2 regions of the Pantoea sp. E2023-21 genome follow, and region 1 is predicted to be linked to the other one. Evidence: predicted binding sites of a transcription regulator. Region 1 holds the regulator's gene; the other holds the start of a gene.
What was found. The regulator LexA, encoded in region 1, represses DNA repair genes until DNA is damaged. The targets are predictions, from matches to a motif close to TNCTGTATGTACATACAGNA.

Region 1 (7,504 bases):
AAAATAGGCTGATAATTTATTGATTGATGAGAATTTTCTTGCGGATTTTAAGGATAATAAGCAATCACAGCAGGGCAAAAATTTGTGTGATAAAATAACATCACCTGCTACCCGGAGAATACTTATGTCTAACCTCACGCCCGAACAACTTCTTACTCAGGCAGAATCACTGTGTCTTGACCGCGGCGTGCGCCTCACCCCTCAACGCGCCGAAGTGTTGCGTTTGATGGCAGAGCAGAATGGTTCGATAAGTGCTTACGATTTGCTGGATCAATTACGCGTCAGTGAGCCCCAAGCTAAGCCCCCCACCATTTACCGCGCGCTTGATTTCCTGTTGGAACAGGGGTTCATTCATCGTGTTGAGTCGAATAACAGTTATGTGGTTTGCCATCATTTTGATGAGCCGGCACATACTTCGGTAATGCTGGTGTGCGACGGTTGCGCGGCGGTAAGCGAAAAACATGCTCATGGCGTAGAAAAAACCATAGCGGCGCTGGCAGATCAGGCGGGATTTTCACTGCGTCATACGGTGATTGAAGCTCATGGCTTGTGTGAGAATTGTGCAGAGGTTGCGGCTTGTACGCATCATGAAAGTTGCGAACACGACCATCAGGTTGAAGGTAAAAAACGGGTGAGAAAGGCGTAATGGGCACTTCCATGTGCCGACCCGATCATAACGACCGGTGGGTAGGAGCATCATCCGTAATAGGGGAAATCGACTACCAGCGGTAATCTTTGTTGTGGGTTTCCCATTCTTTCACTTCGGTCTCTGCTTGGTCTTTCGCATACCCGTAGCGTTCCTGGATTTTACCGACAAGCTGCTCGCGTTTACCTTCGATTACGGTCATATCATCATCCGTAAGCTTGCCCCACTTTTCCTTCATTTTACCTTTGAACTGCTTCCAGTTTCCGCTCGCTTCGTCTTTGCTCATAATAATCCTCCACTTCATCCTGAGTGAGATAGATATATTGCCTGCCTATCAGGCGATATACCCACACAACGCGCTACTCATTTGCGCCGTATAAGGTAATTGTAGTAGCCGTTTCGTAGTTTGCAGAGAATTACAGATTAATCTGTAGTTTACGCTTCGCTTATTCAGGCATTGAACCAGCTATTACGTTGCCAGTGCCCACGCCAGATTACCCACAGCGAGAGCCCACGTAACGCGAGAAATACCGTCACCGCCAGCCATAAACCGTGGTTGCCCAGCCACGGCAGCGTCAATAGTGATAAGCCATAGCCGATTGCCGCTATCACCATGCTGTTACGCATTTCACGGCCACGCGTTGCGCCAATAAACATGCCATCCAGCAGATAGCACCAAACACCAACCAGCGGCAGAATCACTTGCCAGATAAGGTAGCGATCGGCCATTTCGCGCAGCGCTTCCAGTGAAGTCAGCATCGCCACTATCTGCGGACCCGTAAAGGCATAAATCAGCGCAAATATCACCGCAACAAAACAGGCCTGACGGCAGGCCGCATGCCAGATAAGCAATAATCGACTGCGATCTTTGGCCCCAACGGCCTCACCGGAGCAGGCTTCAACTGCGTAGGCAAAACCATCCAGCGCGTAAGCAGTAAAAGTGAGGAACATCAGCAGTACAGCATTGACCGCTACCACATCCGGTCCAATACGCGCACCAAGAATCGTGAGCGAGGCAAAACAGATTTGCAGCATTAAGGAGCGCAGCATAATGTCGCGATTAAGGCGGAACAGCCGTGCCGCATCGCCGCGCCAGCTGCTTTTTAGCAGAGTAAAGTGGATACCGCGCATTTTCAGCACACGCGCCACCATCCACAGCCCCACGCCCAGCGTGACATATTCTGCCAGTGCGGTTGCCGCCGCCGCCCCGGCCACGCCCCAATGCAGTTTGAGGACAAACAGCAGATCAAGCAGGATGTTGACCAGATTGCCAATGATCAGCAGCACCATCGGCGCACGTGCATACTGCACGCCCAGCAGCCAGCCGAGAATCACCAGATTGGCTAAGGTCGCTGGCGCACTTAGCCAGCGAATCTCAATGAATATTTTCGCCTGGTGTTGCACTTCCGGGCTGCCACCCATCAAGGCTGCAGCCAAACTGCTTACCGGCGTCCGCAGCACCATAAACAGCACCCCAAAAACCAGCGCAATCAGCAGCGGTTGCGTTAAGGCGCGCGCCAGCGCGGTTTTATCATTAGCACCAAATGCCTGAGCGGTGAGTCCGGTCGTGCTCATGCGCAGGAACAATAGGAGCATAAAGATGAAGCTGGTTGCCGTCGTGCCAACCGCGACACCGCCCAAATAGATAGGGCTATCGAGATGACCAATAACGGCAGTATCCACCACGCCCAATAACGGGACGGTGATGTTTGAAAGGATCATCGGCAGCGCCAGCCGCCAGAGCGTTTTATCTGAAGAGGAAAACAGCTGCATTCGCCCATTCCGTTGTTTGCGGTAATCAGCGTAATGGCGCCAGAGTGAGCCGCAGAAAGAGTCACAGAGAAGTAAAACAGCAGACTGCGGTTAGCGCATGATACGCCACCGCAGTGGGTGAGGCTCAGAAACTGATTAGAGCCACTCGCCGTTGCGCACAATCCCGACAGCCAAACCTTCAACGGTTAGCGACTGCTCACGGGTATCAACGACAATCGGCTGAAAATCGGTATTTTCTGGCAGAAGATGAACAATCGCACCCTGCTTTTTCCAGCGTTTCACGGTGACTTCATCATCAATGCGCGCCACTACAACCTGGCCGTTACGCACTTCCTGAGTTTTATGCACCGCCAACAGATCGCCATCCATAATGCCAATGTCTTTCATCGACATACCGCTCACGCGCAACAGAAAATCAGCGCTCGGTTTGAACAGGTTAGCATCCACCTGGTAGTGGGCTTCGATGTGTTCCTGTGCCAGCAAGGGCTCACCGGCAGCGACGCGGCCAATCAGCGGCAGACCTTCGCTCGGTTCTTCTTCCATCAACAGGCGAATCCCGCGCGATGCGCCGGAAACAATTTCAATTACGCCTTTACGCGCCAGCGCTTTCAGATGCTCTTCAGCAGCATTGGGCGAGCGAAAACCCAGTTGCGCAGCAATTTCCGCACGCGTTGGCGGCATGCCCGTCTGGTTAATATGGTCGCGAATCAGGTCATAGACCTGTTGCTGCCGTGCAGTTAACGCTTTCATCCCGCCCCCTGGTTGTTTATACAGTCGCTGTGAGTATATACAGGTATTGGCGAAATGAAAACCGTAACAGAGGGAAAAATCAGCGGTTTGATGAATCTGGAATCCCTATCTCAAATGCGTCCAGAGCAGCGCGATCCAGACGAACAGAGCCAGTAAGATAGTCAGTAATACGGCAGCCGATCCCATGTCTTTGGCACGGCCCGCGAGCGGATGTTGCTCTTGACCAATGCGGTCCACCACCGCTTCGATAGCGCTATTAAGGATCTCAACGATGATAACCAGCACCACCGAGCCAATCATTAAGATGCGGGCGATGGTATCTACATCCAGCCAGCAGGCCACAAGAATAGCCACCAGCGCGGCAACGGCTTCCTGCCGAAATGCGGCTTCGTGCTGCCATGCGGCGCGTAACCCCTGCCAGGAATAACCGGCGGCTTTCACTATTCTTACTAAACCGGTGACGTTATTTGCCATGTCTATGGAACCCTTGAACTATTTTGACGTCAATGTGAGGGCAGTTTGAGGCGGCAGAGCCACAGACCTTCGCTGCGCTTTCTGGTATGCTTGCCGCGCTTTGCTAACAAGAGGCTTAAAGTTGTCTATGTCAGGTTGGCGTAAACTCTATTACAAATTATTGAATTTACCACTCTCTATTTTGGTAAAAAGTAAGGTCATTCCGACCGATCCCGTCTCTGAGCACGGGATCGATCCGACACGTCCTGTGATGTATGTTTTGCCTTATGATTCAAAGGCTGACCTACTCACGCTGCGTGCTCAATGCCTGAAACATGATCTGCCCGATCCGCTGGCTCCGCTGGAGATCGATGGCACCCTGCTGCCGCGTCACGTGTTTATTCACGATGGCCCACGCGTCATTCCCTATTTCGTGGCAAATCCCGAATCGGTAAAGCTGTTCCACGATTATCTGGATTTGCACCGCAGCAACCCGCATCTTGATGTGCAAATGCTGCCGGTTGCGGTGATGTTTGGTCGCGCGCCGGGACGTGAAACATCCGGTGAGTCCACGCCACATCTGCGTATTCTCAATGGTGTTCAGAAGTTCTTCGCTATTTTGTGGCACGGCCGCGACAGCTTTGTGCGCTTTTCGCAAACCGTTTCGCTGCGCCAAATGGCGACCGAACACGGCACCGATAAGTCGATTGCGCAGAAGCTGGCTCGCGTGGCGCGTATTCACTTTGCCCGCCAACGTCTGGCCGCAGTCGGTCCGCGTCTGCCTGCGCGTCAGGATCTCTTCAATAAACTTTTGCAGTCCAAAGCGATTGAAAAAGCGGTAGAAGATGAAGCGCGCAGTAAAAAGATTTCCCATGAGAAAGCCCAGCAGAATGCCATTGAAATGATGGAAGAAGTGGCGGCGAACTTCTCTTATGAAGCCATTAAAGTCACTGACCGCGTGATGGGATGGCTGTGGAGCCGCCTGTATCAGGGCATCAACGTTCATGGCGGTGAGCGCGTGCGTCAGCTGGCGCAGGATGGTCATGAGATTGTCTATGTGCCGTGCCACCGCAGCCACATGGATTATCTGCTGCTCTCCTACGTGCTTTATCATCAAGGACTTGTACCGCCGCATATCGCGGCGGGGATCAACCTGAACTTCTGGCCGGCCGGCCCGATTTTCCGGCGTTTAGGCGCGTTCTTTATTCGTCGTACCTTTAAGGGCAACAAACTCTATTCCACCGTGTTCCGTGAGTACCTCGGCGAGCTGTTTAGCCGTGGTTACTCGGTTGAATACTTCGTGGAAGGCGGACGTTCGCGTACCGGCCGTTTGCTGGACCCGAAAACCGGTACCTTATCAATGACGCTGCAGGCGATGCTGCGCGGCGGCAGCCGTCCGATCACCTTCGTGCCGATTTACATTGGCTACGAGCACGTGATGGAGGTGGGGACTTACGCTAAAGAGCTGCGTGGCGCTGCCAAAGAGAAAGAGAGCTTCCTGCAGATGGTTCGGGGCTTGCGTAAACTGCGTAACCTCGGTCAGGGTTACGTCAATTTTGGCGAACCGCTGCCCTTGATGAACTACCTGAACAAAAACGTGCCAGAGTGGCGTGATGCGATCGATCCTATCGAACAACAACGTCCAGCCTGGATGACGCCCGCCGTAAATGATATTGCGGCGAAGCTGATGGTGCGCATCAACGAAGCTGGAGCGGCCAACGCCATGAACCTGTGCGTTACCGCGCTGCTGGCATCACGTCAGCGTTCACTGACCCGTGAACAGTTGATTGAGCAATTAGAGTGCTACACCCAGCTACTGCGCAACGTGCCGTATTCGCCAGAAGCTACCGTGCCCGATATGAGTGCGGAAGCGCTGCTTGACCACGCCATGGGCATGAACAAGTTCGAGACCGAGCAAGATAATATTGGCGACATCATCATTCTGCCGCGTGAGCAAGCGGTGCTGATGACCTACTATCGCAATAACATCCATCATATGCTGGTGATGCCGTCGCTGATAGCCGCTATCGTGCAGCAGCATCGTGAAATCAGCGAAGCAGAACTACTGCGCCAGGTTAGCCTGGTGTACCCGATGTTGAAGAGTGAGCTGTTCCTGCGTTGGGACAAAGCGGAACTGCCTGCGCTGCTTAACGCACTCTGTACAGAGATGGCGCGTCAGGGGCTGATCACCCTGCAAGACGGCATGCTGAAAATGACGCCGGCACGTCACCGTTCGCTGCAACTGCTGGCGGCGGGTATTCGTGAGACGCTACAGCGCTTCGCGATTACCTTCGCCATTCTCAGCGCGAAACCTGCCATCAACCGCGGCACGCTGGAGAAAGAGAGCCGCACGCTGGCTCAGCGCTTGTCTGTGCTGCACGGCATCAACGCACCCGAGTTCTTTGATAAAGCGGTGTTCACTGCGCTGGTACTCACGCTACGTGATGAAGGCTACATCAGTGATAAAGGCGATGCCGATGCTGAACGTAGCCATATGATGTGGCAGATGCTGGCGGAGTTAGTGACCAGCGACGTGCGTCTGACAATTGAAAGTGCCGTCGCCCACGATTAACGCGGCGACAGGCAAATAAGGCGCACTTCGGTGCGCCTTATTTGTTTACAGCAAATCCGCAAACGGCACGGTGCTGAGCAGAATGCCAAGAAACAGCACCATGCCAACATAGTTGTTATTCAGGAATGCCTGGAAACAGGGATCGCGCTCTCGCTGGGCAATCAGCTTCTGCTGATGCACAAACAAGCCTGCAGCCAGCAGCAGCGACCAATAAAACGCGCCGTTCAGATTGAGCATCATGCCCACTAGCGCCATCAGACCAAGCGTAGCCAGCTGCAGCAAGCCAATAATCAGTTTGTCGTAACGACCAAACAGAATCGCCGTCGACTTCACGCCAATCTTTAAATCGTCATCGCGGTCAACCATCGCATATTGCGTGTCGTAGGCCACCGTCCAGCAAATATTGGCCAGAAACACCAACCAGCAAACTAAAGGTAAGGACTCACTAACTGCCGCCCACCCCATTGGAATAGCCCAACCGAATGCTGCGCCCAACACCACTTGCGGCAAATGCGTATAGCGCTTCATGAACGGATACACCCACGCTAGCGCCAGTCCGCCAAATGACAGCAAAATGGTCATGGTGTTCATGGTCAACACCAGCATAAACGCCAACAAGCCGAGGCCGGCAAACAGCAGTTTGGCTTCTTTCTCCGTTACCAGGCCACTGGCCAGCGGACGCGATGCGGTACGCTTGACGTGACCATCGATTTTGCGGTCAGCGTAATCGTTGATCACGCAACCCGCAGCACGCATCACAATCACACCGAGCACAAATACCAGCAGCACCGGCAGCGGCGGAATCGCCATGCCCGAAAGCCACAGCGCCCACAAGGTAGGCCACAGCAATAGGACCGTGCCGATCGGTTTATCGATACGCATCAGACGGCAGTATGCCTGCCATTTGGTCATGGGTAAGGTATTTTGCACAGTGGTTTTATCCTTGATCCAGCGCGCGATAAAGCGGCGACGCGGGTAAAAACAGTTCAGTTAACAGCAGCGGTTTGCCCGACAAACGCAGGCGGGAACGGCGTCCCCACAAATCGCCAACCTGACCCGGATCGATAAAATCGCGGCTCAAGGTCGATGAAGAAAACAGATAGCGCCCAAGCGGTCTTGTGCCGAGCTGTTGCAGCATCTGCTCAGGGCCGTTCAAGGTGCTTTCCGGCACCACGGTGCGGCCGATCAGCCAGGGTTCACCATCGCCGCACAGCACAATTTCGCGTAGCCAAAACCGTTGGTCAGCGGGCAGGAATTCAGCTTCATCCGTTACCTCATTGGCACCAATGAACGCCTCGCGGATGAGTTCT
Region 2 (7,504 bases), 890 kb from region 1:
TTTGCTCATAATCAGCCGGAAAGTCTGGCGAAACTGCTGGCCACGCCGTCAGAAGGCGGCACGCTGGTGGTGACCGAAGGTGTATTCAGCATGGACGGCGACAGCGCGCCACTGACGTCGATTGCTGAGGAGACGCGGCGCGGCAACGGCTGGCTGCTGGTGGATGATGCGCACGGCATCGGTGTGACCGGTGCGCAAGGACGCGGCAGCTGCTGGCAGCAGCAGGTAAAACCGGAGCTGCTGATCGTCACCTTTGGTAAAGGGTTTGGCGTCAGCGGCGCGGCGCTGCTGTGTGATGACGCCACCGCCGATTATGTTGAACAGTTTTCTCGCCATCTGATCTATTCCACCGCGATGCCTCCGGCGCAGTGCTACGCGCTGCTGGCAGCACTGCGGCAGATTCAACAAGGCGATGCGCTACGCGAGCGGCTGCACAGTCACATTGCGCGTTTCCGCGCCGGTGCCGCCGATTTGCCATGGCAGCTGGTCGCGTCCGCTAGCGCTATCCAACCGCTCATCGTCGGCGAAAACAGTGCGGCGCTGGCGTTGTCGCAGCGGCTGGCTGAAGCCGGCTGTTGGGTGAGCGCCATTCGTCCGCCGACCGTGCCGCCAGGCACGGCGCGGCTGCGCATCACGCTTACTGCTGCGCATCACCCCGATGATATTGATCGTTTGCTGGAGGCGCTGTATGACGCTGCAGGTTAACAAGCAGGCCGTAGCGCACGCCTTTGGTCGCGCGGCGGCGCATTACGAGCAGCACGCGCAATTACAGCGGCTGAGCGGCGATGCGTTACTGGCGCGGGCACCCGCAAGCTTTGGCCCGCATCTGCTGGATGCCGGTTGCGGCACGGGTTGGTATAGCCGCTACTGGCGCGATCGCGGACGTACTCTGACGGCGCTCGATTTGTCGCCCAACATGCTGCAAACTGCGCGCGATCAGCAATCGGCGCAGCACTATCTGCTGGGCGATATCGATGAAGTGCCGCTGCCCGACGCCAGCGTTGACGGCGTGTGGAGCAATCTGGCGGTGCAATGGAGCAGCGATCTACACACGGCGTTACAGCAGTTTTTGCGCGTTACGCGGCCGGGTGGCACGGTGCTGTTTTCCACGCTGCTCGACGGATCGCTGCATGAAGTGCATCACGCGTGGGCGCAGCTGGATGGTCGCCAGCATGCCAACCGTTTTCTCAGTACCGCGCAGTTTCACGCGGCCACTGCAACGCTGCCGATGACGGCGCAGCAGCAGGTTATCACGCTGCACTTTCCCAGTGCGCTCAGCGCTATGCGCTCCCTGAAAGGGATTGGTGCCACACATCTGCACGATGGACGCGGCGCCAGCGTGCTGACCCGATCCCAGCTAGCGCAGCTTGAGCAGCACTGGCCGCAGGATGAGGCCGGATATCGCCTGAGTTATCACCTGATGTATGGAGTTTTAAGCAAATGACACGCTGGTTTATTACCGGAACGGATACTGAAGTGGGCAAAACCGTGGCCAGCGGCGCGCTGCTGCAGGCGGCGCGCGCCGCCGGTTTACGCACCGCTGGCTACAAGCCGGTGGCATCCGGCTGCGAGATGACGCCGGAAGGCATCCGCAACAGCGACGCGCTGGCGTTGCAGCGCTACAGCAGCCTGACGTTAAGCTACGAGCAGGTCAATCCACTGGCGTTTCTCGAACCGACCTCGCCGCATATCATCAGCGCAGAAGAGGGCCGGCCGATCACCTTTGCGGCACTGTCAGCAGGGTTGCGCGCACTGGAGCAGCAGGCGGAATGGGTGTTAGTTGAAGGCGCAGGCGGTTGGTTCACACCGCTCTCCGAGACGCAAACTTACGCCGATTGGGTGGCAGCTGAGCAGTTGCCGGTGATTCTGGTGGTGGGCGTGAAGTTAGGCTGCATCAACCATGCGATGCTCACTGCCGAGGCGGTGAAAGCGCGCGGATTGCGCCTTGCGGGTTGGGTAGCCAATGATATCCAGCCACCCGGCAAACGCCATCAGGAGTATATCGCCACGCTGCGACAGCGTATTGAAGCGCCGTTTCTGGGGGAGATCCCACATCTTACTGATGAGGCGCAGCAGGCCGAGTGCGGGCGCTATTTGACACTACCGCAATAACCCAGGTCGCCATAAATGGCGACCCTACATTGCTTGAAGCCATTTTGTAGGGGGCTGTTCATGGCGTAATGCCGATCAGTTAAGCACCGTATCTAACCACCGCACATTCCGTAGCGGCGCGATTTATCGCGCAATGAATTGCGCCGCTACAATATGTGCGCTCGGTAATAGGATTTCATCTCTTAACTGACAAGCATTACGCCATTCATGGCGACCTAAGATAATCACGTCGCCGTTAGCCACTTGTTGACGGTGATGTCATCCAGCTGCGCCACTTTACCGTGTGCCACATTGCGTCCTTGATGCAATAGCAGGAAATAGTCGGCGACGCGGCGGATAAATGAAACGTGCTGCTCAAGCAACAAAATGGTTAAACCATATTCACGGTTTAACCGACGAATCAGGTTGCCCATCTCTTCTTCCAGCCACGGCGACATCCCTTCCGTCGGCTCATCCAGAATCACCAGTTTTGGCTGCAGCACCAGTGCGCGTGCCAGTGCCAAATGTTGCTGTTGTTCCATCGGCAACTCGCCGCTGCGTTGATGGCGCAACGAATAGAGCGCTGGAAACAGGTCAAAAACCATTTCAGGAATGGCGCGGCTCCGATCATCCTGCGCCGCCATCAGGGCAATCAGCAGGTTATCTTCCACGCTCATCTGCGAGAATATATGCCGTCCTTGCGGCACATAACCTATGCCGGTACGCGCGCGCAGCTCGGCAGGTTGCAGCAGCAAATCTTCCGGCGGCGCGCCATCTTCCTGCCAGGTCATCGAGCCGCTGTTGATCGGCAAACGCCCCATAATGCAGTTCACCAAGGTGGTTTTGCCCATGCCGGGGCTGCCCAGCACGCCGGTGCAGGTACCCGGCGGCAGATCGAGATCCACATCCCACAGAATGTGATTTTGACCGTAAAACTGATTCACCGAACGTAAACTCAGCATCTGACATACTCCTTCCAGATTATTAGCCTGAATGCTCCCGCTCTGTGTCGTCTGGCATACAGTCGTGCACGATTGATGGACACCGCTGTTATCGGCACACGCCGATATGGACTCGTCACTCCATACGATGAACATTGCAATTCCCAGGCCAGGTTAAGGATTTAGGCATCTCTCAATCTGAAATGAAGCAAATAGGCCGCTAAAAGTTGAGTAATGCTTAACAATTGCCAGCGGTGATAAATTGGCTGCACTTTGACGGTGCTGAAGGCTTAACGTTTCTGGTGCATTTGATCGTTCGTAAGGCATTAACTGCGGAAATAAGTGGCCTTAATGCCTGGGTTCTCTGCAGGCAAGAGAGCGTAAAGAGGCAAAAGAAGGGTTAATGCGGCACGCAGGAAGATAAAAATAAATACGAAAAAATTTTTTTTCGTGCTTAAGGATGGGCGCGAGAAAATTATACACAGCCGATGGGCTCGGGGCTCGATCCACTTATCCACCATTACTGTGGATAACCTTGTGCATTAGCGACTGAAAACCGTGTGGAAGCGAGTAAATTCGCGGCCTTAACACATTATGATGAGAAACTGGGCTTTTGGGTCAATGTCAATTAAAACAGTAGGTTAGTTAAAATCAAGCATGCGAATTATCTGCCTTGTCATCGAACTGCAATTTAATGACACTCTATTGACAAATGTTAAAAGCGTCCTCCGCTTGGGGATAACATTACGCAACAACAGCTTGCTGCTCGCCGCTTCAATTACGCTGAAGAAAATCGACCTAAGGTGCCATTATCGTGCAATTTTACTGTGATTATGTCCAGTATTTTTTTCTGGCAAATTCCCCATAGCAGAGTAGAATTAGCAGCCTGCCCGCCGACTTCACCAGCTGGAACCGCCAAAACATGAGCAAAGCCTTCAAACTCAACTCCGATTTCAAGCCTTCAGGCGATCAACCTGAGGCGATTCGCCGTCTCGAAGAGGGGCTGGAAGATGGACTCGCGCATCAAACGCTGTTGGGCGTTACGGGCTCAGGTAAAACCTTTACCGTGGCGAACGTGATTGCCGATCTCAATCGACCCACCATGGTGCTGGCACCCAATAAAACATTGGCGGCGCAGCTGTACGGTGAAATGAAGGAGTTTTTCCCGGATAACGCGGTGGAGTTTTTCGTCTCTTATTACGATTACTATCAGCCTGAAGCCTATGTGCCGAGCTCTGACACCTTTATTGAAAAAGACGCGTCGGTGAATGAGCACATTGAACAGATGCGTCTGTCGGCGACCAAAGCACTGCTGGAGCGTCGTGATGTGATTGTGGTGGCCTCGGTGTCGGCGATCTACGGTTTGGGCGATCCCGATCTCTACTTGAAAATGATGCTGCATCTGACGCGCGGCATGATTATCGATCAGCGCAGTATTCTGCGTCGTCTGGCGGAGTTGCAATACAGTCGCAACGATCAGGCCTTCCAGCGCGGTACCTTCCGCGTGCGCGGCGAGGTGATCGATGTGTTCCCGGCGGAATCGGATGACATTGCGCTGCGTATCGAACTGTTTGATGAAGAAGTTGAACGGCTATCGCTGTTCGATCCGCTGACGGGTCAGATCGATTCGGTGATCCCGCGCTTTACCGTCTATCCCAAAACGCACTACGTAACGCCGCGCGAGCGTATTCTGCAGGCGATGGAAGACATCAAAGTCGAACTGGTGGATCGCCGCAAGGTGCTTATGGATAACAATAAGCTGCTTGAAGAGCAGCGTATTTCCCAGCGTACTCAGTTCGATCTCGAGATGATGAACGAGTTGGGGTACTGCTCCGGTATCGAAAACTACTCCCGCTATCTCTCGGGACGCGGACCGGGTGAGCCGCCGCCGACCTTGTTCGACTACTTACCGGCTGATGGCCTGCTGGTGGTCGACGAATCGCACGTGACCATTCCGCAGATTGGCGGCATGTATCGCGGTGACCGCGCGCGTAAAGAGACGCTAGTAGAATACGGTTTCCGTTTGCCGTCGGCGCTGGATAACCGCCCGATGAAGTTTGAAGAGTTTGAAGCGGCAGCCCCACAAACCATTTATGTTTCGGCGACGCCGGGCAACTACGAGCTGGAAAAATCTGGCAGCGAAGTGATTGATCAGCTGGTGCGTCCAACGGGCCTGCTGGATCCGATTCTGGAAGTGCGTCCGGTGGCGACGCAGGTCGACGATTTGCTGTCGGAAATCCGCAAGCGTGTCGAGATCAATGAGCGCGTGCTGGTCACCGTATTGACCAAGCGCATGGCGGAAGATCTCACTGAATATCTGGTTGAGCACGGCGAGAAGGTGCGCTATCTGCACTCGGATATCGATACTGTGGAACGTATGGAGATTATCCGCGATTTACGCCTTGGCGAATTTGATGTGCTGGTCGGCATTAACCTACTGCGAGAAGGCCTGGATATGCCGGAAGTGTCGCTGGTGGCGATTCTGGATGCCGATAAAGAGGGCTTCCTGCGCTCGGAGCGTTCGTTGATTCAGACCATAGGCCGCGCCGCGCGTAACATTAACGGCCGGGCGATTCTCTACGCCGACAAAATCACGCCGTCGATGGAACGCGCGATGGGCGAAACCGAGCGCCGTCGCGAGAAGCAGCAAAAATACAACGAAGAGAACGGCATCGTGCCGCAAGGGCTCAACAAGAAAATCACCGATATTCTTGAGCTCGGCAAAAACGTGGTTAAAACGCGCGGTAAAGGCAAAACCGCGTCACGTACTGCAGCAGAAGCGGAAGCCAATTACATGGCGCTTACGCCGCAGGCGATGCAGAAGAAAATTCACGAGCTGGAAGGGCAGATGCAGCAACACGCGCAGAATCTGGAGTTTGAAGAAGCCGCCAGCGTGCGCGATCAGCTACATCAACTGCGCGAGCTGTTTATTGCGGCTTCGTGATCGTTGTATTTAGGTCGCCATGAATGGCGCCCCTACGCGGATTCAGTGGGGTTTTCGTAGGGTGCGCATTGATGCGCACCTGGAAACTAAACGGCTTGAATCGCGTGTTCCAGCGCAATGCGCAGCAGCTGGCGGTCATGGCGATATTTGATATCGGCGGCTTCCAGCGGTTCACGAATGATTAAACGCTGTTCCACACCGCTAATATCGGCTGCCGGGCTCACCACCACGGCATCGATAACGCGCTTACCAATGGCTTTTTCCATGATCGCCAGTTTATCGGCCACATTCAGGCTGGCCGCTGCGGCGCTCAGCTCGCGACCCAGGTTGCCAATAAATACCATGGTGGCTGGCGTACGACGCAGTGCGCGGGCCATATCTTCCATCAACAAGATCGGCATCAGGCTGGTGTAAAAGCTGCCAGGCCCAATGAGAATCAAATCCGCTTCGCCCACTGCGTCTATGGCTTCGCGCGTTGGCAATACGTTTGGATGCAACATCAACTCTTCCGGCGGCTGCTTCATCTCATCAATCGCGGTTTCGCCGTACACCATATTGCCTTCACCATCCTGCGCCACCAGATCGACCGGCTGTTCTGACATTGGAATCAGAAAGGCATCTACCTTGAGGAGATTGCGGATGATATTGATGGCTTCCAGCGGGCGCACGCTAAGGTGATCAAGCGCCTTAAGCATCAGGTTGCCAAGATTGTGTCCGGCCAGCTCGCCATTACCGCTAAAACGATACTCAAACATCGCGGTAGCGACGCTCGGTTCGGTGATCAGCTGATTGATGCAGTTACGCATATCGCCCCACGCAATGCCGCCTTCCGAGCGGCGAATGCGGCCGGTGGAGCCGCCGTTATCGGTGGTGGTGACGATGCCGGTTAAGCGCGAGCCTAACGGCGCCAGCGCCGACATCACGCGGCCCAGACCGTGCCCGCCACCTAATGCCACTACGCGATCCAAATCTGCCAGGGTTCGATTCATGTTTCTCCTTTGTCACCGACATCCTCGCGTTGAGGCGCAGTTGAACTGATGTGCATCAATATCTGGGGTGCATTTTACCGTATCCTGTCGCGAAAATGCGGTGAAAAATACGTTATACATCAAGATATATAGCGAAATTCACTGATGGATGCGAATCGCTAATCGCGCTACCATTCGTTTTAACCGTGTTGTCCACAATGACAACAAACTCCCAAGCCTGGGTTCCTAAGTCGTTAACGATAGGGAATGCAGGCCGCAGCCTTGAGCTGCCAGGGTGCAGAAAGAAATGACTGCATCTCCCGACTTTGGAAAGGTGTTCAGGTGCCACAATTTACAGATGCCTACGCGCGCAGCTTTTACTATCTGCGCCTGTCGGTCACGGATGTGTGTAACTTCCGTTGTACCTACTGCTTACCAAACGGCTACAAGCCGAACGGTACGCATAATAAGAGCTTTCTCTCGCTGGATGAGATTCGTCGCGTGACGCGTGCCTTTGCGGCTGCGGGCACGGAAAAAGTGCGCCTGACCGGTGGCGAACC

Region 2: a site for LexA is predicted at 3,856-3,875, ahead of uvrB (excinuclease ABC subunit UvrB). Genes of this name have one in related genera too.

The regions. Positions count from the first base shown of each region.
Region 1 covers NZ_CP195344.1:3,598,596-3,606,099, reverse strand. The annotation lists gene zur (zinc uptake transcriptional repressor Zur) at 125-646, shown strand; gene ACRQ84_RS16880 (CsbD family protein) at 720-932, opposite strand; gene dinF (MATE family efflux transporter DinF) at 1,097-2,419, opposite strand; gene lexA (transcriptional repressor LexA) at 2,555-3,169, opposite strand; gene ACRQ84_RS16865 (diacylglycerol kinase) at 3,275-3,643, opposite strand; gene plsB (glycerol-3-phosphate 1-O-acyltransferase PlsB) at 3,771-6,194, shown strand; gene ubiA (4-hydroxybenzoate octaprenyltransferase) at 6,240-7,124, opposite strand; gene ubiC (chorismate lyase) at 7,132-7,504, opposite strand, start outside.
Region 2 covers NZ_CP195344.1:385,381-392,884, forward strand. The annotation lists gene bioF (8-amino-7-oxononanoate synthase) at 1-705, shown strand, start outside; gene bioC (malonyl-ACP O-methyltransferase BioC) at 689-1,444, shown strand; gene bioD (dethiobiotin synthase) at 1,441-2,112, shown strand; gene ACRQ84_RS01900 (ABC transporter ATP-binding protein) at 2,337-3,053, opposite strand; gene uvrB (excinuclease ABC subunit UvrB) at 3,955-5,976, shown strand; gene ACRQ84_RS01910 (gluconeogenesis factor YvcK family protein) at 6,063-6,965, opposite strand; molybdenum cofactor riboswitch at 7,162-7,298, shown strand; gene moaA (GTP 3',8-cyclase MoaA) at 7,287-7,504, shown strand, end outside.